DNA from 3 places in the Ruegeria sp. YTSC199 genome. Region 1 is predicted to be linked to each of the others. Evidence: riboswitches for the same ligand, from Rfam matches in the RefSeq annotation. Region 1 holds a riboswitch; each other region holds the start of a gene.
What was found. A riboswitch is a leader RNA that binds a small molecule or an ion and turns the genes downstream of it on or off. The one in region 1 is predicted to bind cobalamin.
Positions count from the first base shown of each region.

Region 2: it holds a riboswitch for cobalamin, as region 1 does, so the genes downstream of both, AC2FEE_RS20040 (hypothetical protein) here and AC2FEE_RS00325 (DUF1636 family protein) in region 1, are expected to answer to the same signal.
Region 3: it holds a riboswitch for cobalamin, as region 1 does, so the genes downstream of both, AC2FEE_RS09660 (DUF1636 family protein) here and AC2FEE_RS00325 (DUF1636 family protein) in region 1, are expected to answer to the same signal.

Region 1 is NZ_JBXWMF010000001.1:63,061-70,058, forward strand. It holds gene AC2FEE_RS00310 (ferredoxin-like domain-containing protein) at 1-439, opposite strand, end outside; gene cobN (cobaltochelatase subunit CobN) at 436-3,729, opposite strand; gene cobW (cobalamin biosynthesis protein CobW) at 3,736-4,791, opposite strand; gene AC2FEE_RS00325 (DUF1636 family protein) at 4,788-5,168, opposite strand; cobalamin riboswitch at 5,263-5,471, opposite strand; gene AC2FEE_RS00330 (LysR substrate-binding domain-containing protein) at 5,544-6,428, opposite strand; gene AC2FEE_RS00335 (NAD(P)-dependent oxidoreductase) at 6,532-6,998, shown strand, end outside.
Region 2 is NZ_JBXWMF010000025.1:51,912-58,909, forward strand. It holds gene nudC (NAD(+) diphosphatase) at 1-448, opposite strand, end outside; gene AC2FEE_RS20025 (bifunctional 2',3'-cyclic-nucleotide 2'-phosphodiesterase/3'-nucleotidase) at 657-2,504, shown strand; RNA gene ffs (signal recognition particle sRNA small type) at 2,544-2,642, shown strand; gene AC2FEE_RS20035 (alpha/beta hydrolase family protein) at 2,682-3,539, opposite strand; cobalamin riboswitch at 3,681-3,901, shown strand; gene AC2FEE_RS20040 (hypothetical protein) at 3,983-4,390, shown strand; gene AC2FEE_RS20045 (protein-tyrosine phosphatase family protein) at 4,392-4,895, opposite strand; gene AC2FEE_RS20050 (DNA polymerase III subunit gamma/tau) at 5,029-6,780, shown strand; gene AC2FEE_RS20055 (YbaB/EbfC family nucleoid-associated protein) at 6,929-6,998, shown strand, end outside.
Region 3 is NZ_JBXWMF010000008.1:41,121-48,118, reverse strand. It holds gene AC2FEE_RS09680 (UbiX family flavin prenyltransferase) at 1-463, shown strand, start outside; gene AC2FEE_RS09675 (FecCD family ABC transporter permease) at 438-1,451, opposite strand; gene AC2FEE_RS09670 (ABC transporter substrate-binding protein) at 1,453-2,400, opposite strand; gene AC2FEE_RS09665 (ABC transporter ATP-binding protein) at 2,420-3,205, opposite strand; gene AC2FEE_RS09660 (DUF1636 family protein) at 3,202-3,558, opposite strand; cobalamin riboswitch at 3,653-3,842, opposite strand; gene AC2FEE_RS09655 (DUF3299 domain-containing protein) at 3,985-4,749, shown strand; gene AC2FEE_RS09650 (hypothetical protein) at 4,746-5,057, shown strand; gene AC2FEE_RS09645 (hypothetical protein) at 5,189-5,422, shown strand; gene AC2FEE_RS09640 (hypothetical protein) at 5,551-5,691, opposite strand; gene AC2FEE_RS09635 (hypothetical protein) at 5,766-6,179, shown strand; gene AC2FEE_RS09630 (hypothetical protein) at 6,176-6,823, shown strand.

The DNA.
Region 1 (6,998 bases):
CCGAGTCACCGGCAAGCAGGCGTTCAGGACCGGTATCAATGGCGAAGCCGAATTTCGCGGGCAGGGCAGGAAGTTCCGCCAGCCGGTTGATCAGTTCTTGGGTCAGTCGCGCGGTCAGATCACCTGTGTCATACAAGGGTGACACGAGGATATTGCGACGTACTTCGATGCCAGGTTCGGAATCCAGCAGGTCCAGCGCTGCAAGCTTCGCAAGCAGCGGCTGATGGTCGGACTCTTTCACCCCTCGCAACTGGAGGTTGGCGCGATTGGTCAGGTCAATGGTACCATTGCCGAACCGTTCCGCCAGTTCGCATAGCCCAAGCGCCTGCACGACGCTCAACCGGGCCAGCCGGGGCCGTACCCGTATAACCAGCCCATCGCCGGACATCATCGGGCGATGGGCGCCGGGACACCAGCCTTGGACGATTGGCGCGCTCATTCCAGGCCCTCCAGGTTGGCCCGGATAGAATTCCGGCGAGTGTTCCAAAGCCCTGCCTCCAGCAGCGCAAGGAACCTGTCTTTCATGGCCTGATGTGCCTGCGGGTTGGCCTCTTGCAGGAAGGAATCGACCTCGGCATCACCCAACGTGGCATCGTGGTAGAGGTCGAACAGATGTGGCGCGACTGTGTCCGACAGGTGCGCAAACGAGGCCATGTGATCCAGCGTTGCTGCGATCTCGGCAGCGCCCCGAAACCCGTGACGTTGCATTCCCGAAATCCAGCCAGGATTGGCGGCGCGGGCGTGGATGACGCGGCTGATCTCTTCGGGCAGGGTCCGCGCACGCGGGTTTTCCGGATTGGTATTGTCCAGATGGTAAAGCTGCGCAGTGCCGCCGGTGATCTTCTTAGCGGCGGCAAATCCGGCCTCGTGCGTGGCATAGTCATTGGCCAGCAGCAGGTCGGTTTCGGTCAGGTCCTGCAGGTGCACGAAGCTGTCAGCATTGGCGACACGCTGGGTGATGCCGTCTTTGTCCGGCGCGATATGCTCACCTTCCAGCGCGAAGGAACTGGCCTCCAGCCACGCTTCGCCCGCTTTGGCGCGAGCTTCGTCCGTATAGGTCTCGGACAGGTGGGTCATGTTCAGGCCATAGCTGCCGGGGGCCGGACCATAGACGCGGGCTGCGGGTTCCTGACCGGCATACGGATTCCAGTCCGAGGCCTCATCGCGTTCTGACAGCGCCCTTACAGCCTGACCGAACAGCGCCGAGAGCGTTGGGAACACATCGCGAAACAGACCCGAGACGCGCAATGTCACGTCCAGACGCGGGCGGCTGAGGTCGGTGATCGGCAGCACCTCGATGCCCGAGACCCGCTCGGAACCCTTATCCCAGACCGGCTTCACGCCCAGCAGGTGCAGCGCCATGGCGAATTCCTCGCCCGCCGTGCGCATGGTGGCCGAGCCCCATAGATCGACGATCAGGCCTCGCGGATAATCGCCTTCCTCCTGTAGGTGTCGCCGGACGAGTTCTTCGGCCAGTTTCACGCCTTGGGCATAGGCGGCGCGGGTGGGCACCGAGCGCGGGTCGGTGGTATAGAGGTTTCGCCCAGTAGGCAGCACGTCTGACCGCCCCCGATAAGGAGAGCCTGACGGGCCAGCCTCGATCCGTTTGCCGGCCAGTGCGTCGATCAGAGCGCTGCGCTCGGCATGGGCCGAGGGCGCGGGGTCGAAATTGCTGGTCACCTCGGGCACGCGGCCAAAGATGTGCAGACCGTCGCCAAACTGGCTTTCCTTGATGTCACAGACAAAACGATCGATGCGGGTGATTGCCTCGGCGGTGCAGGTGGCCTGGTCAAGGCCGAGGTCATTTTCCAGCCCGATGGCTTGTGCTTCGTTGCGGATGTGCTCCTGCAGGCGATCACGGCGCTTGGGGTCCAGACCGTCGGCATTCGAGAATTCATCCAGCAGCGATTCAAGCCGCACCATCCGATCCGGCGTGCCGCTTTCTTTCATTGGGGGCGGGATGTGGCCCAGCGTGACCGCTCCGATCCGGCGTTTGGCCTGTGCGGCCTCGCCGGGGTCGTTAACGATGAAAGGATAGATCACCGGCAGATCGCGGATCAGAACCTCGGGCCAGCAGTCGGCGGACAAGGCGACCGATTTGCCCGGCAGCCATTCCAGTGTTCCATGGGCGCCGATATGAATCAGAGCATCTGCGCGCAGGCCTTTGCGGAGCCACAGGTAGAAGGCCACATAGCTGTGGCGTGGAGTGCGTGAGAGGTCATGATAGTCATCATCGCGCAATTCGGGCGTGCCACGTTCCGGTTGCAGCGCGACCAGCGCCTTGCCTCGGTGCAGAGCAGTGAAGTGGAACGCACCATCCGCGAAGGTCGGGTCGTCCTCGGGGTTCCCCCAGACCGTTTTCAGGTCTGTGCGCAGTTGTTCCGGTAGGTCCGCGAGTGCGGTTTGGTAGTCGTCCAGTGGCCACGAAATACGAGCGTCCAGCAAGGTCTCGGCAATCGGCTCCGCCGGTCCGGTATCATAACCTTCTCCCTGCAGGTCGGACAGCATTGCCTCGGCCGAAGCCAATGCGTCAAGGCCAACCGCATGGGCCATCTGCCAGTCCTTGCCGGGGTAGGTGGACAGCACCAGCGCCGGGGTCTGATCCGCCTTGAGTTTGTCGCGCAGGTTCAACCAGCCGGTAACCCGGTCGATAATTGCTTCGATCCGCTCAGGTTCAGCCCGGTGGGCGAAACGGGAATACTCAAGATACGGGTCGCGCCTGCCCGGTTCCTTGAAAGACGCAATGCCCGCCGAAATGCGACCGTCCACCTCGGGCAGTACCACATGCATGGCAAGGTCAGCGGGGGAAAGGCCTCGCTCCGCTTCGGACCATGCCTTGCGGCGTGAGGTGGCAAGGGCGACTTGAAACACGGGCACATTCGTTTCGTCCAGTGGTGAGGTGCCTGACGCACCTTTGCCCGAGAACGAGGTAGCGTTGATGATTGCCGACGGCGATAGCGCCACGACCTGTTCACGCAGCCACCCGGCTGCGGCAGGGGCCTTCAGCGAAGGAGCGAACAGGCCAACCGCATCCAGTCCCCGGTCTCGCAGGCTGCGGATCAGGGCGGTGATCGGCGCTGTGTCGGCCGAAGTCAAATAAGCGCGGTAGAAGGTGACGAGGATACGTCTCGCATCGATTGTGAACGCTGTATCCACCGGGATCACGCCGCGGTCCGGGCACCAGACGCCGCAGTCGGGTAAGGTCTTTGCGCCCATCACCGGGCCGGCATAGAGACCTGCCGCCAGCGCCATCTGCGCCAGCGCAGCCTGTGCTGCAACCTCGCCGCCAGTGTCACACAGATGCGCCAAGCGGCGCAGGGTCGAGACCGGTAGGGTGGAGAAATCATCCAGCCGCGTGTCCTCACGCCCATCCGCAGGCAGAACGGCCAGCGCGATGCCTTTGGCCTGCGCCAGCGCCAGAACCTGCTGCAAGCCGTAAGACCAGTAAGGCACGCCGCCGATCAAACGGATCAGGATGCCTTTCGCACCCTCCAATGTCTGTTCGACATAGGTATCGACGGAAAGGGGGTGCTTCAGCGCCGCCAAGTTGGCCAGACGCATCGTCGGCATCCGCCCCTCGGGGCCTCCACCACGATGCCAGCCCGCCGCGAAAGCGCCTAGGTCGCTGTCCGAAAAGGACAGCACCACCAGATCCGCCGGGCTCTGGCCCAGATCGGTCGCGGTCTCGGTTTCCTCTAACCCGTGACTTTCGCGGAAGACGACGTGCATGTGTGGTTACTCGGCGGGCTCAGAAACACCGACGAGGATATCGCGGATCGCGGCCTCGTTGATGTCGTCATGCTCGGCAATCACCACCAGACGCGAGCGGCGCTCTTCACCCGGTTCCCATGGGCGGTCGAATTGGTGACGGACGCGCGTGCCGACGGCCTGCACCAACAGGCGCATGGGTTTACCTGATACTGCTGCATAGCCTTTGACCCGCAGGATGTTCAGTTCCGTGGCCAGACGTTCGATCTTGGCAACCAGATCAACAGCATCGCTCTGTTCCGGCAACTCAACGATGATGCTTTCGAAGTCGTCATGCTCGTGATCGTGGTGGCCGTCGTGATGCGATGGACGGGCTTCCATGTCATCCTCGGCTGCTGCTTCCAGACCCAGCACAACGCGGACATCCACTACACCTTCGGCTACTTCGACGACGGGCAGGGGGCGTGGAGCCTCGGTCGCGATCACCTCTTTGGCCTTGGCTACGCCTTCGGGGCCAGCCAGATCAGGCTTGGTCAGCAAGATGATGTCAGCGCAGGAGACCTGATCCTCGAACACTTCGGACAGGGGCGTTTCGTGATCGATCGAGTCATCGGCCAGGCGCTGGGCATCCACGGCCTCGACATTCGGGGCAAAACGACCGGCGGCAACAGCCTCGGCATCGGCCAGAGCGATCACCCCGTCGACGGTGATCTTCGACCGGATATCCGGCCAGTCGAACGCCTTCAACAGCGGCTTGGGCAGGGCCAGACCGCTGGTTTCGATCAGGATGTGATCGGGGCGCGGCTCCAGCGCCATCAGGGCCTCGATGGTCGGAATGAAATCATCAGCCACGGTGCAGCAGATGCAACCGTTCGCCAGTTCCATGATGTTCTCTGCCGGGCAATCCGGGATGGCGCAGGATTTCAGAATATCGCCATCTACGCCCACATCACCAAACTCGTTGACCACAACGGCCAGACGCTTGCCCTGCGGGTTCTGCATCAGGTGCTTGACCAGCGTAGTCTTGCCCGAGCCCAAAAAGCCGGTGATCACAGTGACGGGAAGTTTTTCGAGGTTGCTCATTTCAGGGCTCCAATCGGGGGAATACGGGCCGCACAGTTTTTGCGGAAATGTTCAGGGCGTTCGCGCCATTTGACCAAACCATCTTCGGCGGCAAGGTACTTGGTGGCACCATCGACGATGACATCAACATGGTCGGTTTCGTTCAAATGCTCATACACAAAGGTCCAGCGATCCGGCCCGCCGCGCAGCACGATGGAGCAGCCCTGATCGCAATTTGACAGGCATTCGACGGCTTTCAGGGTCACGCCCTCAGGCAGTTCGGCCTCTTCCAGTGCTTTGTGAAGCAAGGCGCCGGGTCGTTGCGCGTCGTCCTCAACGGGCAAGCCGCGGCGGCACGTGGTACAGACCAGCAGCTCGACTGGTGCGGTCTCGGTCATGTCTCTCATCCCCCCAAATCCTCATTGCGGGGGACGGGGTTTCATGCGGGCCACGTGTCGCAACATGGACCCGACACCGGAACACCCCGCCCGGTTTCATCTTCGCGTGCTGGCAGGTCTCCCGGCTTGCGGATGTCAGAGGCGGGCCTCTGTCGGATGTCCCGCCTTCCCGGCCAATTCGGCCAGTGGCTTTGGGCACCCTCTCCGGTCACGGTCGCGGGGGCGGCTGCGTTTGACGGATCACCGTTGACGCATTCCCTTTTCATCCATCCGTGGATGGACACCAACGCAAGCGACATGCGGCACGGGCAGGGGCCTTGTCAAGCGCGAGACAGGGGTAGAAACCCCATAGAACAGAAAAGCGACCAGCTTGTGTCAATCCGCGGCATCCGCCACCAGCCGTTCCTGCAACCACGCGCAAAACAAACCCGCCGCTGCCGTGGATTGCACGGCCCGTTGAGCGCTGACCAGATAATGCGACTGGGCAAAGGGAATCGCCGGACCCGCAATCGCAATCGGTGCGCCTTGCCGAATTGCGTTGTTTGCGAACCGTTCCAGGATCGTGGCATATCCTGCACCAGCCATCACTAGTTGCAGCGCCGCCACCGTGGTGTCCACAGAATGCCGGGGCGGCTGGTGGGGCGGCGCTATGCCGTTGGCCTGAAGATACCGCGCCCAGTTGTCCTCGTATCCAAGGATGTGAATCAGCGGCCCGTGCGGCAGGGAGATCAGCTTTGCTGAGTCGTCCCCAGCCCGACAGACCGGGACCAGCTTTTCGTCGGTGAGTTTTTCGGATCGCACCCCCGGCCAGTCACCGTAACCCAAGCGGATTTCCACATCCACATCGCCGGGTGTCCCGCTGTCATTCCAGATATGCGACACCAGACGGACAGGGATGTCCGGATGCCGTTCGGTGAAGTCGGGCAGTTCGGCGGCGATCCAGTAGGTGGCAGTCGATATAGCGGCGCGGATCGTAAGTGTCTGACGCGAGGCCGGGCCAAACAGGCTGTTGGTGGACAGTGTGATATCGGCCAGAGCGCGCCGCACTGTCAGCGAATAAGACTGCCCAAGCTCGGTCAGTTCCAGCCGCCGCGCATTTCGTGTGAACAGCTTTTGACCCAGCTCGGCTTCGAGGGACCGAATGTGCAGTGAAACGGCTGTTTGCGTCAGGCCAAGTTCCCGCGCGGTTGTGGTGAAATTCAGATGGCGCGCGGCGGATTCGAAGCTGCGCAGCCAAGCGGGATTTGGAAGGCGATCCATCTATCACCAAAAATTTTTACCTATATCACGTGTTATTATTCATTTTTGTTTCCGGCAGGCAATAGGGATACTCAGCACAAACGACGACCTTCGGGAGGGTGAAATGAAAGTCGGATTCATCGGTTTGGGTAATGTCGGCGGCAAGCTGTCCGGCTCGCTGCTGCGCAACGGAATTGACTTGACGGTCCATGACCTCGCCCCCGATCTGGTGGCCGAATACGTGGCCAAAGGCGCCAAAGCTGCCGAAAGTCCGGCGCAGATGATGCGGGATTGTGATGCAGTCATCACTTGTCTGCCGTCCCCGGCCGCCTCGGACGCCGTGATGAAAGAGATGCTGCCCGAGGTCGCTCCGGGCAAAATCTGGATGGAGATGTCGACCACCGATGAGACTGAGGTTATGCGTCTCGGCGCGATGGTGGTCGAACGCGGAGGCGCCGCGGTCGATTGCCCGGTGTCCGGCGGGTGCCACCGGGCGGCGACCGGCAACATTTCGATCTTCGCAGGGTGCGACCGCGAAACATTCGAGCGGATTTTGCCGTTTCTAACCACGATGGGACGGCGAGTTCTGCA
Region 2 (6,998 bases), on a different contig from region 1:
CCGCCTTGGCCGCTGCGGCCAGTTCCGCGTCCCGGGCGGACAGGCGCGTCATGATCCGGCGCAGTTCGGCAAAGACATGGCCTCGGGGCAGGTCGGGATGTTGCTGCTCTGTCCGATCAACAAATGCTCCCAACTGCGACATGTCCAGCCCCTCGGGGGACCAGTTCGAGATATCGAGTCCAAAAACCGGATCTCCGTTCGAGAGGCCCAGAAATATTGGTTCCTCAACGCTACCGCCCGGCCCGTTTGCCACCAGATCATGAGTCATGGGTATCAGGCCCAGCTGATCCAGCGCTTCGCCCTGGACCAGCGGCTTGCCGCGCCATAGCAGCAGGCATAAGGCCAGTGGATGTGCCCGCATCTGCGCAAGCTGATCCGAATCCCCCCGGATATGCGCTGCACGATCCAGGCCCGAGCCGCCAAACGTCACAAGTTCCGCATGTTTCATGAGTGTTCCTTTGGGTCGTCGGCACAGGGCTGCCACGGCTGCAGCAGCGTTGCAATGGCAATTCCAAACAGCCGGAAACCTGAGATCGTCAAATGATCGCAGTCACACCTTAAATGTTGCGCCTAATATACTTTTTGGGGAAAATGCTTAACATATAACTGCCAAAAGTAGAAATTTGTCACACCCTATTCATCTGCCGCGCCCTGTCTTGAAGATACGGATATTGGCGACCTCCGATCTGCATATGAATCTGAGCGGCTTCGACTACTACTCCGACACCCCGGAACCCACAATTGGGTTTACGCGCACCGCCAGTCTGATCAGGGCAGCGCGGAACGAAGCGATGGCGGCAGGCGCGATGGTTCTGCTGTTCGACAACGGAGATTCGCTGCAAGGCACACCAATCGGTGAATGGGCTGCGGAACCGGCCAATGCACCACATATTCTGATGCAGGCCTTTGGTGATCTGGACTATGACGCCATCGGGCTGGGCAACCATGATTTCGGCTTTGGACTGCAGGTTCTGGATCGAGTTCTGGCCGACGCTCCCTGCGCGGTGGTGTGCAGCAATGTGCAAAGAAGGAACGCCGATCCTCTCTGGCACAGCCATGCAATCCTGACGCGCACGGTCCCGTGCCATGACCAGCAGGCTACGCTGAAAATCGGAGTGTTTTCGGTGCTTCCGCCACAGACCGCCAAATGGGAGTCGCACCGGTTGCAGGACCGGGTTACCATTGACGATATCCTGACCTGCGCCCGCAACAAGGTGCGGGACCTGCAGGCAGAGGGCTGTGATCTGATCCTTGCGCTGGCGCATACGGGGTTGGGATCGCCTTTCGCGGAACCCAATTTGGAAAACGCAATCATCCCGATGTCCGCCATCGACGGCATCGATGCCCTGATTGCCGGACATTCCCACCTGACACTGCCTGGCCCGGCGCATGAGGGGTTGAACCATGTCGATGCAGCCCGGGGGTGGGTTCACGGGAAACCCGTGGTCATGCCGGGGTCGGCTGGATCGAATCTGGGGGTGATTGACCTGAACCTGCGCAAGGCGGACGACGGTACGTGGACGATTAAAGACCACAGCACTGAATTGCGCGCGGTTTCCCCGACCCGGTCTGGCGGAGTGGCCCAGCCGGTTGCGGAAGACCCTGAAATACTGCGGCTTTTCACCAAAGGTCATTTGGAAACGCGCCGTCATACGGCGCAACCGGTGGGCCGCACCGATCAGCATCTGCACAGCTATTTCAGCTTTTGCGTTGCGGATAAGGGGCTTGCTTTGGCCGCAGCGGCGCAGGCGGCGGCCCTTCACCCGTATCTGCAGGGATCGCCCGTTGCGGAGCTGCCCGTTCTGTCCGCGATGGCGCCCTCAAAATTCGGAGGACGTGCCGGGCCGCGATTTTATACGGATGTGCCACTGGGACAGGTATTCCTGCGCCATATCAACGACCTGTATGTTTTTCCCAATGAATTGCAGGCCGTTGTCGTTAATGGCGCGCAGATCGGTGATTGGCTGGAAATGTCGGCAGGCGTGTTCAACCAGATCAAACCGGGGTTCGAAACCGATCTGGTCGATCCCAGCCGGGCCGGGCATAATTTCGACGTTCTGCAAGGGTTGAGCTATCAGATCGACCTCTCGCAACCTCCACGCTTTGACGCCGCAGGTCATCTGAGCGATCCCGCACATCGCCGTGTTCACGACATCCGATTCGAGGGCCGTCCCGTGGCACCCGACCAGCGCTTTGTCGTTGCGCTGAACAACTACCGAGCCAACGGGGGCGGCCATTTCCCCTTTGTCGACCAGGCCGAGCCGATCCCGCTGCCTGCACAACCCGTTCAGCACATACTGCGAGACTACATGTCGGGTGCCCTGCCACGGGACCCGCTGGAAAAAGCGCCGCGCGCCTTTCGGTTTGCTCCATTTCCCGGCGCGACAACCCTGCTCAGAACCGGTCCGAAGGCCCGCGATCATATTGCCGAGCTTGAAGAATACACTCCGCAGCTGATCGGAGAAGACGATGACGGCTTTTTGCTGATCCGTTTAACGCTCTGACGGGTTGTCATTTCCGCGCCTGTTGCCTATATCGTGCGTTGAGAGGTTGGCGCGGGCGAGCGCCTCGCCAACCTGGTCAGGTCCGGAAGGAAGCAGCCACAACGAGCCCCGCTTGGGTCGATGTCCAACCTCTCACTTCTTGCCCGTAGCGAACGTAAAGCGCCAGAACCGGCGAAGTCATGCGATCAGCCGTGGCCAAAGGGCTGCGTTGCGGCGCGCAAAAGCGCCGATGTGCCCAACTTCCAACAAGCCAAATTCACCGGGTGACAACAGGTGACGGCGCGCATCTGGACCGTACAGATCAGCCAATCGCCACACCGCATTGGGCGGTACCACATCATCATCCTCGAAGGTAAACAGGTCCACGGGCGTCCCTGACTGCGCCCAGCGCGCATCAGGCAAGGATATCCCGATTTCGGGCAGGTAGTTGCGTGGCGCGGTGCACCACCGCCGCCATTGCCAATATACCGATGCCGGCAGGTCCGCCCCGACCCCCAGCGCCTTGCCAGGAAGATACCCCAGGGCTTTCACCGCCAAGGGTGCGTGACCATACCAGAACAGCAAAGCCAGCGCCCGATACGGCCAGGGGTGATCCGATACCGTTACAGGGCCGGAACAGACGCAGATCATGCGGTCGATCTGATCGACGTCGGGCTGAATCGGCCCCAGCATCCCGCCGACCGAATGTCCGATGCTCCACTGCTGCGCATCGGGGAACCTGCGCCGCATTTCAGCGCGGGCCGCAGGCATGTCGACCAAGGCCCAATCGGCCATCTTGACCCGTGATTCTTTCAACGACCCGTTCAGAGAATGGCCGAAATCGCTGTAGTCGTAAGTCAGACAGGCCATCCCCCGCTCGGCAGCCAGCCAGCGTGCAAAATGCTGGTAATAATCTCTCGGTACACCGGTAGCACCGTGAATGACTACGGCCACCTGGGGCGCGGACGCTGGCAGATAAAGGCGTGCCGACAAGGTGCCCGCGCCGGACTGAAACTGAAAGTCCTCGATCGAAACGGTTTGTGCAGTGTCCAGCATGGTGCGGCCTCCGGATTTTGAACCGATTGGTTCACTTTCTTCAATCCGCAGCGTTTTCCGTCACAAGTCAACAGTGGTCGTACATGACCACGCGTCGACCTGGCCGTGCAAATTGCCCGCTTGACTCGGACCGCCCGCACCCGCTAGCGATGCCGTGATGGTTCTCGACCCCAATCCGGGGCGGGATGAAAAGGGAACACGGTGCGGTTCTGCCCCGGTTATACCGGAACGAACCAAGGCCGCGACTGCCCCCGCAACTGTAAGCGGTGAGCAATGCCGAAACACCACTGGCCGAAAGGCTGGGAAGGTCGGCAACGCGATGACCCGCAAGTCAGGAGACCTGCCATCGAACCAAAACCGAAACTCGGGCGGGGTGTCCGGGCAGGTCGTCAGCATGCTGTCACACCTGATCTACGCCCCGTCCTACGCGCGGAGGGCGCACAATGATCTGGAAGACCAAGACCCACGAATACTCGGCCACCGTATGCCAGCGAACCGGCAAGACCTGCCCAGCATTGGCACGGGTCGCGCGTGTCATTACTCAGGCGATAGAGACCGCCGCACCTGCAACAACCCCCGATTTTCAGGTCGAAGGCAGCAGTGAACTGGCCCATTGCCTTGAAGGTTGCACCGCCCGATTTCGCGCGCGGCCTGATCAGATTCGGGTCTTTTGCGGCACGGAACCCGATGTCTCCACCGATTCACTTGATAGGTATGCCGACATGATGTTCGCAGATGTGTTCAGCTCTCTGCCCGCCGATGTTATGGCCAACCCGCCCTGCGCGATGCTCGAGGTATTGATGCTGGCCGCAAGTCCGGTTGCGCAACAGGAGCAGCACGCGGCGCTCTAAGCTAGCTGCCCTTTCGGGCGCTGGCCGCCTGCGCCGCCCATTGCAACTGGCCGTCGGTTTCAACGGCGCAGGGCCGCACGGCGCGTAGACGTTTCAGCGCTGCCTCGGGCTGCTCGCCCTGTTCGACCATAAGGCGCAAGGCAACCATGCCGGACCGGCCGCAACCGCCCCGGCAATGCACCAACACCCGCCCTCCACGGGACAGGACTTGTGCCGCCGCCGCGCTGACCTCGGCCCATGCGGCCTGAACTTCTGGCGGTGGCGCGCCGAAATCCGTAACCGGCAGATGCGCCCACCCAATAGAGGCGGCGCGAAGATCGTCGCCGAGTCCGGCGGCGCCTTCCTGTAGCATTTCAATCTCAGTGGTCATGGAAACCACCAGATCCGGCTGCCAGTCTCGGATGCTACGAAGATCCTGCAGGTAGTTGCCGCCGCGCCCCGGGACTGGTGAAAGGGCAACCGTGCCATTTCCCACCTGCACGGCGTGAATCGCAAAGAGTCTCAAAAGATGGCCCTCCTGCAATCGTTTCTACGATGCGCAAACTGTCCTGCAAACCGAATTTCGCCTACAGCGGCGGTGGACGCGGGCGGCGGGGGTCTCTACGCTGCATTCTTGAACCGAATCCGACAGAGCAGACATGAACGACACGCCAAGCCCCGCCTATCAGGTTCTTGCCCGCAAATACCGCCCCGAAACCTTTGCCGATCTCGTCGGTCAGGATGCGATGGTCCGAACGCTGAAAAACGCGTTCGAGGCCGACCGGATCGCACAGGCCTTCATCATGACCGGCATTCGCGGCACGGGTAAGACCACCACGGCGCGGATCATCGCCAAGGGCATGAACTGCATCGGCCCCGATGGCCAGGGCAAGCCGACCACGGAACCCTGCGGCCAGTGTGAACACTGCGTGGCCATCATGGAAGGCCGCCATGTCGACGTGATGGAAATGGACGCCGCCAGCCGCACAGGCGTCAACGACATCCGCGAGATCATCGACAGCGTTCGTTACCGCGCCGCCAGCGCGCGCTATAAGATTTACATCATCGACGAGGTCCACATGCTGTCGACCAGCGCGTTCAACGCGCTGCTCAAGACGCTTGAAGAACCACCCGAACATGTGAAGTTCATCTTCGCCACAACCGAGATCCGCAAAGTGCCGGTGACGGTGCTGTCCCGTTGCCAGCGCTTCGACCTGCGCCGGATCGAGCCAGAAGACATGATCGGCCTGCTCAGCAAGATTGCAACGGCCGAGAAAGCCCAGATCGCGGATGACGCGTTGGCTTTGATCACACGTGCGGCCGAAGGGTCGGCACGGGATGCAACCTCGCTGTTGGATCAGGCGATCTCACACGGGGCCGGGGAAACCAGCGCCGATCAAGTGCGTGCGATGTTGGGACTGGCCGACCGCGGGCGGGTGCTGGACCTGATGGACATGATCCTGCGCGGAGATGCCGCGAGCGCCCTGACCGAACTGAGCGCGCAATACGCCGAAGGCGCGGATCCGCTGGCGGTGCTGCGCGATCTGGCCGAGATCACCCACTGGGTATCAGTGGTCAAGATTACCCCGGACGCAGCCGAGGACCCAACCGTATCACCGGATGAACGCGCCCGTGGTCAGCAGATGGCTGAGGCCCTGCCTATGCGGGTACTGACCCGGATGTGGCAAATGCTGCTGAAAGCGCTCGAAGAAGTCTCGGCGGCTCCGAACGCGATGATGGCTGCCGAGATGGCTGTCATTCGCCTGACCCACGTGGCCGACCTGCCGAGCCCAGAAGAACTGATCAAGCGGTTGCAGGATGCACCGCCGCCCCCGCCGAACGGAGGCCCCGATGGCGGCACCGTAGTGCCATCACATGCCCCTGCTCAACCTGCTGCTCCTGCGTATACCCCGACGGCACGCGGATCTGCCGGAGCGCCAACTGCCGCGCTGGCCCAGGACACCCAAGCGGCGCTTGCACGGTATCCCAGCTTTGACCATGTCGTCGAACTGATCCGGACGAACCGGGATGTGAAACTGCTGGTCGAGGTTGAAAACGGCGTGCGCCTTGTGTCCTATTCGCCCGGTCGGATCGAATTCACGCCTACGGACAACGCACCCACAGACCTGGCCCAAAGGTTGGGAACAGCGCTGCAGCGGTGGACCGGAAACCGCTGGGCCGTTTCGATTGTCGCCGACGGGGATGCCGCAACCATTGCCGAGGTCCGGGATGCCGCCGATCTGGCGCTGAAGGCCGAGGCCGAACAGCATCCTCTGGTGCAGGCCGTGCTGATGCAATTCCCGAAAGCGCGCATTAAACGGATTGAGACACCCGAAGAACGCGCCGCCAAGGTCGAAACCGAAGCTCTGCCAGAGGTCGAAGACGAATGGGATCCGTTCGAGGAGGACTAAAGCAAGCCCTCCCCGAAATTCTGCCGGGCCCAACCGGAGGAAAGGTCTTGTCAAAGACCTTGACGACGGGCGGGAGCACCCTCGCCCCTTGTGCCACGCGGATGGCATCCGTATTTAGGCGGCAAACCGATACACAGGAGAAAGAACGATGCTCAAAGGTTTAGGCGGTCTCGGCGACATGGCCAAAATGATGAAATCCGCACAGGACCTGCAAGCCA
Region 3 (6,998 bases), on a different contig from region 1:
TGGGGGGGATGCGTTTGAGACCCTCAGGGGATTGGCAACCCGCCACCATTCCATTGACAACATCGGCGCCAGCATTGCGTCGGGATCGGTCCCGGTGGCGGGGATGATCGTGGCACCATGTTCGATGCGGTCACTGGCGGCAATCGCGCATGGTCTGGATGACAACCTGTTGACCCGTGCGGCCAGCGTTCAACTCAAGGAACGCAGGCGTCTGGTCCTGCTGACCCGCGAAGCGCCGCTGACATTGGTACATCTTCGGAATATGACAACCGTCACCGAAATGGGCGCGATTGTCCTGCCGCCTGTACCGGCCTTCTATCTGAAACCGCAATGCGTGTCGGATATCGTCAACCAGATTGCCGCCCGCGCGATCGATCTATTGGGAGTATCCGCGCCGGTGGCAAATCAATGGGCCGAAGCGGGATTGATACCTGGCTCTAGTGCTGAGCCTTTGCGGTTCTGAACAGCAGCAGAAAAACAAACACCGAACCGATCGAGGTTGTCACGATCCCCACCGGCAACTCCTGTGGCGCCAGAAGAAGCCTGCTGAGAATGTCGGATCCCGTCAGCAAGGCCGCGCCCACAATTGCCGCGGTGGGCAGAAGCCGGTTGTGCAGCGGCCCGGCGATGCCGCGGGCAATATGAGGCACCATCAGGCCGACAAAGCCGATCACACCCGCGACCGAGACGAATACGGCGGTTGCAAGGGCCGCAGTGAAGAACATGCTGAACCGCAGGCCCTGAACCGGTACGCCCAGCGTTGCGGCGGTCAGGTCTCCGGTCAGCAGGGCGTCCAGCCAGCGGCTGCGATACAGCGAATAGGACAGGATCAGCAGCAGGCCGACGCAGACCAGCGGGAAGGTTTCCCAGCGAGCCAAACCCAGCCCGCCCAGCATCCAGAAGATCACCGAATGCGCAGCTCGGCTGTCGCCAGCGAAAATCAGATAATTGGTGATGGCCGAGAACAGGAAGGAAACCGCCAGACCGGCAAGGATCAGTTTTTCCGGTGCACTTGTGCGCAAGGCGTGCACCAGCGCAAGCACGATGCCCGACGCCACAAGGCCGCCGCAAAACGCCGCCAGCGGCAAGGTCCAGAAACCCAGAATATCACCAGTCACGGTGATGACGAACACGGCTCCGGCTGCCGCGCCCGAGGACAGACCAAACAGGAAGGGGTCGGCCAGATCGTTGCGCGTGGTGGTCTGCAGAACCACGCCGACAATCCCCAGCCCGGCACCGATCACTGCCGCGAACAGGGCGCGGGGCAGGCGCAGGTCGAACACGATCCGGTGCAGCGCGGACATCTCTCCGTCGATCATCCCGGTGCCCAACAAAACAGCGTTGAATGCGTCTGTCGCTGGAATGGATGTTGTTCCGTAGACGGTCGAAATCAGCAAAAGGGCGGTCAGAACGACCGCCCCCAGCACGAGCACAAGGCTCAATCTGTTCATATCAGTTGAGGCCCGGGTGCATGGCTTTTGCCATTTTCGAGATCGCCTCGATATTTGCCGGTCCAGGGGTCAGTTCCTCGTACCGCAGGCCGATCCAGCGCTCGTTTTTCACGGCGTCGGTTTGCGACATCACCGGATGTTCCTGCAGGAACTTGAACGTATCTTCTGCACCATTGCCGGTTTGATAGTCCAGCAGCACCAGGAATTCCGGGTTTGATGCGGCGACAGCCTCCCACGAGGTGCGGCCCCAGCTGGTATCCATGTCATGGGTGACGTTCTCGCCGCCAGCGGCCGCGATCATCGCATCAGGAATGGCGAATTTTCCGGCGGTGAAAGGGGCGTCGGCCGGACCATCCAGCAGGAAGACCCGCGGTTTGGCCAGATCGGCAGTCTGTGCTTCGATGGCCGCCAGATCCTTTTTCCAACCGCCGACCAGGGCTTCGGCCTTGTCGTCGACATGCATGACCTTGCCCAGACGCAGCACATCGTCGAACAACAGATTCATGCTGGCTTCGGGGCGATCCTTGTCCAGATGCACGCAGCTTTCGGTCAGGATCATGGTCTTGATGCCAAACGGCTCCAGCGTGTCGGGTGTCACGTCGCCGCCGGGTTTCATGCCGTAATACCAACCGGCGAAGAACAGGTCGGGTTCAGCCGCAACCAGATTTTCAACTGTCGGGTATTTCGGCGCAAGTTCGGGGATGTCACCGCGCAGGGTGTCGAATTCGGGGCTGGTCTTGTACCAGCCGGTGATGCCGGTCAGGCCCACGATCTTGTCCTGCAGGCCCAGGGCAAACGCCATGTCGGTCATGTTCATGTCATGAACGACCAGCCGTTCTGGTTGAGATTCGAAAACCAGCGGTTCGCCGCAATTGTCTACCGTCACTTCATGCGCGGAGGCGCTGCCTGCCATGGCGGTGATCAGGGCCGCAGACCAGATATGTTTCATTGGGGGGAGTTTCCTTAAGTTAGTTTGAAACGGGGGTTCTTCGGATATCCAGCGCCGGGATCACACGGCCTTCGTGCTGGAAACACAGGTAATCGACGCCAAACGTGTCGCGCACATGCGCAGGCGTCAGCACTTCGGCCACGGGGCCGAAACTGGTCAGACGTGTGGATTTCATCAGCGCCACGTGGGTGGCAAATTCGGGGATCATGACCAGATCGTGCACGATCATGACCACCGTGATGTCCAGTTCGGCCACCAGCGACAGCATTCGCCCCTTGGAGTCCGGGTCCAGATGGTTGGTTGGTTCATCCAGAAACAATAGCGACGGATTTTGTGCCAGGGCGCGGGCGATATGCGCGCGCTGGCGTTCGCCACCGGACAGCAAGGCCATCCGTTTGTCCGCCAGTGCGCCCAGCCCGGTCAGGTCCAGTATCCGGTCAAGCTCGACCGCGTGACCTTCGGCGGATCGGTCTGAGCGGATCGGAATCTGACCCAGCGCTACATAGTCTCGCAGCAGCAGCCGACCGTCCGGAAACTCCTGCTGGCTGACAACGGCGATCATGCGTGCACGGTCTTTGGACGACATCTGTTTCAGGCTTCGCCCATCGACAAGGACATCCCCCAGAACCATCTCGGCTGCACCGCACAAAAGGTTCAGAAGCGTTGTTTTCCCGGCCCCGTTCGGCCCGGCTATGGCCAAAATCGCACCCCTGTCCAGTTCGAAGGATGCGCCTTGTAGCAGGACATCGCCGTTGAGTGCGTAGTACTCGAGGCCACGCGCGACCAGAAACGCTGCGTTTGTCACGGGTGCACCTCCACGTTCAGACGGGGCATACGAGCCAAGGTTTTGTCGAACAATGCACGCGGACGGTCAGAAGCATTGGTCCAACCGTTCCCACTGTCGTGGAATTGCCCCGCAAACTGGGCCAGAGCATCAATATCCTGCGAGGATTTGACGTCACCAAACAGGTATTGCGCTTTGCCAACAGCCTGAAAGCCTACGGTTGTTGGTCGGTCACAACCAGCCATGCAGGAAACCATGCGTATGGAAAACCCGGATGGTAGCCGGTGCGTCAGCGCCTTTCGGATCGCATGCGCGGCGTCCGTGCCGTTGCAGGTCTCGCAAATCAGCAGGAAGTGTTCGGGATTGTTTGCCATTGCCCGCTCCGCTTAATGTCGAAGCGAGGTGGTGGAAATGTAATAACGTAACGTGTTCGTCACTTTACCTCCTTCCGGGACGCCCCGCCCCGGGTTGGTTGAAAACATGATGGCAGGTCTCCTGACTTGCGGGTCTTGGCTTGGCCATCCTTCCCGGCCTGTGGGCCAGTGGATTCATGGCTTCGCTCACCGCTTACAGTTGCGGGGGCAGTCACGGAGTTGGCGGACCTCACCGTATTCCCTTTTCATCCCCAATTGGGGGAACCATCATCAGATTGACTGCCCGAGATCGCCCAGTGCGTCAATATGAAAGTTTCATCCTGTTCGTTTGTTACCGGCCAGGCCTGAGGTAAAAGGGTGGCCAGTGAAGGACGTTGTTCGCAAAAACTGGCTGGAATGATCTTGGCAGGGAGATAAACTCAGAACATGCGACATTGGTTTCGCCTTGCACCGATTCTGGCGCTGAGCCTGTGCGGTTCTTCTGCGCTGGCGGCACCGGGGGCTGCTCTGGATTGGTCCGACTTGCCGGACCCGTCCGTTCAGGTCTTCGAAGACCCCTACCGCGATCTCACCCCGGAGCAGTTCGACGATGTGGTTTTCGTCGTGCGCCTGCGCGGCAGGCTGTATCAGGGTGTGGGCAGCTCCAATGAGCGGCTGAAATGGCAGGAGCTTCTGGTTGAAACCGAGGAGGCCCTGGCTGCGGATGGTATCGATATCGACTGGCTACTGGACCAGCGACTTGTCGTGGCCCAGCGCCGGGATCGCGCCGGTGCGGCCGGAAATCCTGAATTTGACGGTCAAACGGTGACGTTGGCGGGGTTTGCCATTCCGGCGCCGCCCGACGCCGACGGGCACCCCATTGCTTATCTGGTGCCTCAGCCTGGGATGTGCAGCCACTTGCCGCCGCCGCCGCCCAATCAGACGATCCGGGTACGGCTGAACGGCGACTGGGAGCCCGGTTACGTCCACGAGCCGGTCCGTCTGACGGGAAAGCTGACCATCGATCCGTCAGAGCAGAATATGATGGTGGTGGATGGATTGATGCCCATGCGCGCGACGTTCCGGCTGGAGGCCGATAGCGTCGAAACCCTGGAAACACAGGGCGGCAAGCTGGAGTGGACGCAGAGCATAGCCGATCGCTTCCGTGCTGCGGGCAACCGTAAAACCGGCGCGGGGAAGGCGTCTGAGTGACGGGATCACCGGATCGGCCCCACGAACTGCCTTGCCGATCGCCTCCTGAACAAATCCGCGCGGTAAAGGCTCTGGTCTGGGATTACGTGCCCGAAAACCGCACTTCGATCCACTTGCTGCGGCGCTGGTTTGGTAAAGGCAATTCGCACAGCCGTACCGCCCTGATCCGGCGCAAGGGCGTGGCGATGCGGGCGGTCAAAAGCGAGGGCGCGATGGGTCGGCGTGCTGTGATATTCCTGTGCCCGGGTTCGGTTCGCGCGCCAGATGGGTTCACGGCTTGCTCGAGGTGTACCGGGGAGCGGGCATGATAGCCGGGTTGTTGCGGTTTGAGTTCGCCGAATACAGCAACGCGGCGATTAATGTGGACCGGATCGGAGGGCGCTGAAATGGACCAACCTGCATTTTCGATCATCTTCCCGCCTGCAAGGCGGACAGGTTCGTGACTGAAACGCTCGACGGCGTGGGCGCCCAGAGGTTTGGGACGTTCGAGGTGACCTGCATCGACGATGGCTCGACCGACGGCGATCCGTTACGCGGCGCGTACAATCGGACGCTGGTGCCCGCGCTGGATCAACTGGACGCGCTGTTGCGCAAGACTTTTGTGGTCAATGGTCGGGGGCTGGTGCTCAGGACCGATGTTACCCGACGGGCCGGGGCTATGACGAAAGCCTGATTAAGGGCGGAAATTGGGAGTTCTGGTGTCGTGTGGCGCTGCTGGGGCCGTTTGCCGTGGTCGCGGGGCCACCTCTGCCGCAGTACCGTTAGGAGGTCAGAGGCACCAATCATCAGGCGCGCGGCTCACTACTTGCGCTCCGGGTGCCCAGCCTGCAGAAAGTGGCGGCCAATCCGGTCATACGGGAAAAATACGGGCCACGGCTGCGCCGCCTTCTGCGCGCCCGGCAGATCGACATTGTCGAGTTTGCCGGGGATAACGTTGTTCAACTCACCGTGATTGATACGCTGTTCGATGTCTCTCCGATTGTGCCGGCAACGGGTTCTTTCAGCGTGGTGCCCCGGTGGAGTTGCCCGACAATTGGCGTGTCGGCATTGGCGGAAAACCCGATGGCGTCGTGTCGGTTTGCCGCAATTTCGTCCCGATCCGTACGCTGGCAATTGCGAAATGCGAATGGCAGAGCACCAAGCGGCATAACCTGACATTTGTGCATGGTAGCGCGATCCCGGACGGGGCGCAGGTTCTGCTTGGGTGGCTATCCATTCCGCATAACGCACGCCCCTATGCCGAGGCCCCGCGACAGGCGGCGCATTGGGATACCCAGCAAAGGTCCAGTTGCGAATTCGCCCAGCCCTTTCGCGAAGGCCGCATCCGTCCGCGTAGTGGTCACCCCGAAGGTGGCCCGACGATCTGGCAGACCAATGTGCGGTTGGGTGACATTGGAGAAGGCTTTGGCAAGGCCGGGGCGACGGGATGACGGTTCTGCCGGACCTGAATCATGAGGCCTTGCGGGGTATCTCGTTGTGGCGCAGCACGCAGGGCGACGACGGCGTGCTGATCGGTGGCGTGGAATACTCGAACCCGGGGATATTTGGGTCGGTGTGGTGGAGCCTCGTGCAAATTGCCAATGCCTACGGTCCCGAGGACTGGGCCGCCTATGACTTTGCTCTGAGCGCCGCGAAGCTTGGGCATGTCATCAAGAACACTTGTGGTGATCCCATTCTGGGCGACGCGCTGATGGACGAGGCGGTTCAGGCCTGGCGCTGGGCGGAACAGGGCTTTCTGTCCGAAAAGCCCGGCGCGTGCGACCCCAAGGCGGAAGCCGTCAAATCTCAGGCGCGTGTGGCTGCGGCAGCGGTGCGTGCCGCGCCAGCGGGAATATGGACCCCAGCGATGTGTTCGAAGGCCACATCCCCTGTGTGCTGCGATCCGACAACCCGGCACGGGGTGCCAAAAAGAGGTATTATCCGCGCGTCCATGTCGAATACGTGCTGGCCGCGCGGGACGAAAAGTCGGCGGACCCCAAGATTGTTACGGCTATCGAAGGTTGGATTGGCTACCGCGCCAAGTGCGCCGATCGGATGGGGGGCCGATTTTGGCCTGCACAGTACTGACACCTAACCTTGGTCGCGCGGCTGGTTGCGGTTTGGACCCGGATCGAACTGGCGGGCTGGGGAATCCGTTCTGTGTCAAGCCGTTAACGGGGATCCGCCCCCTCAGATGGCGGATGCAATGGCCGACGGGATGTGGTTTGGACTGGGCTGCAATCCCTCCAACACCAGTTTCGTCCAGAGGC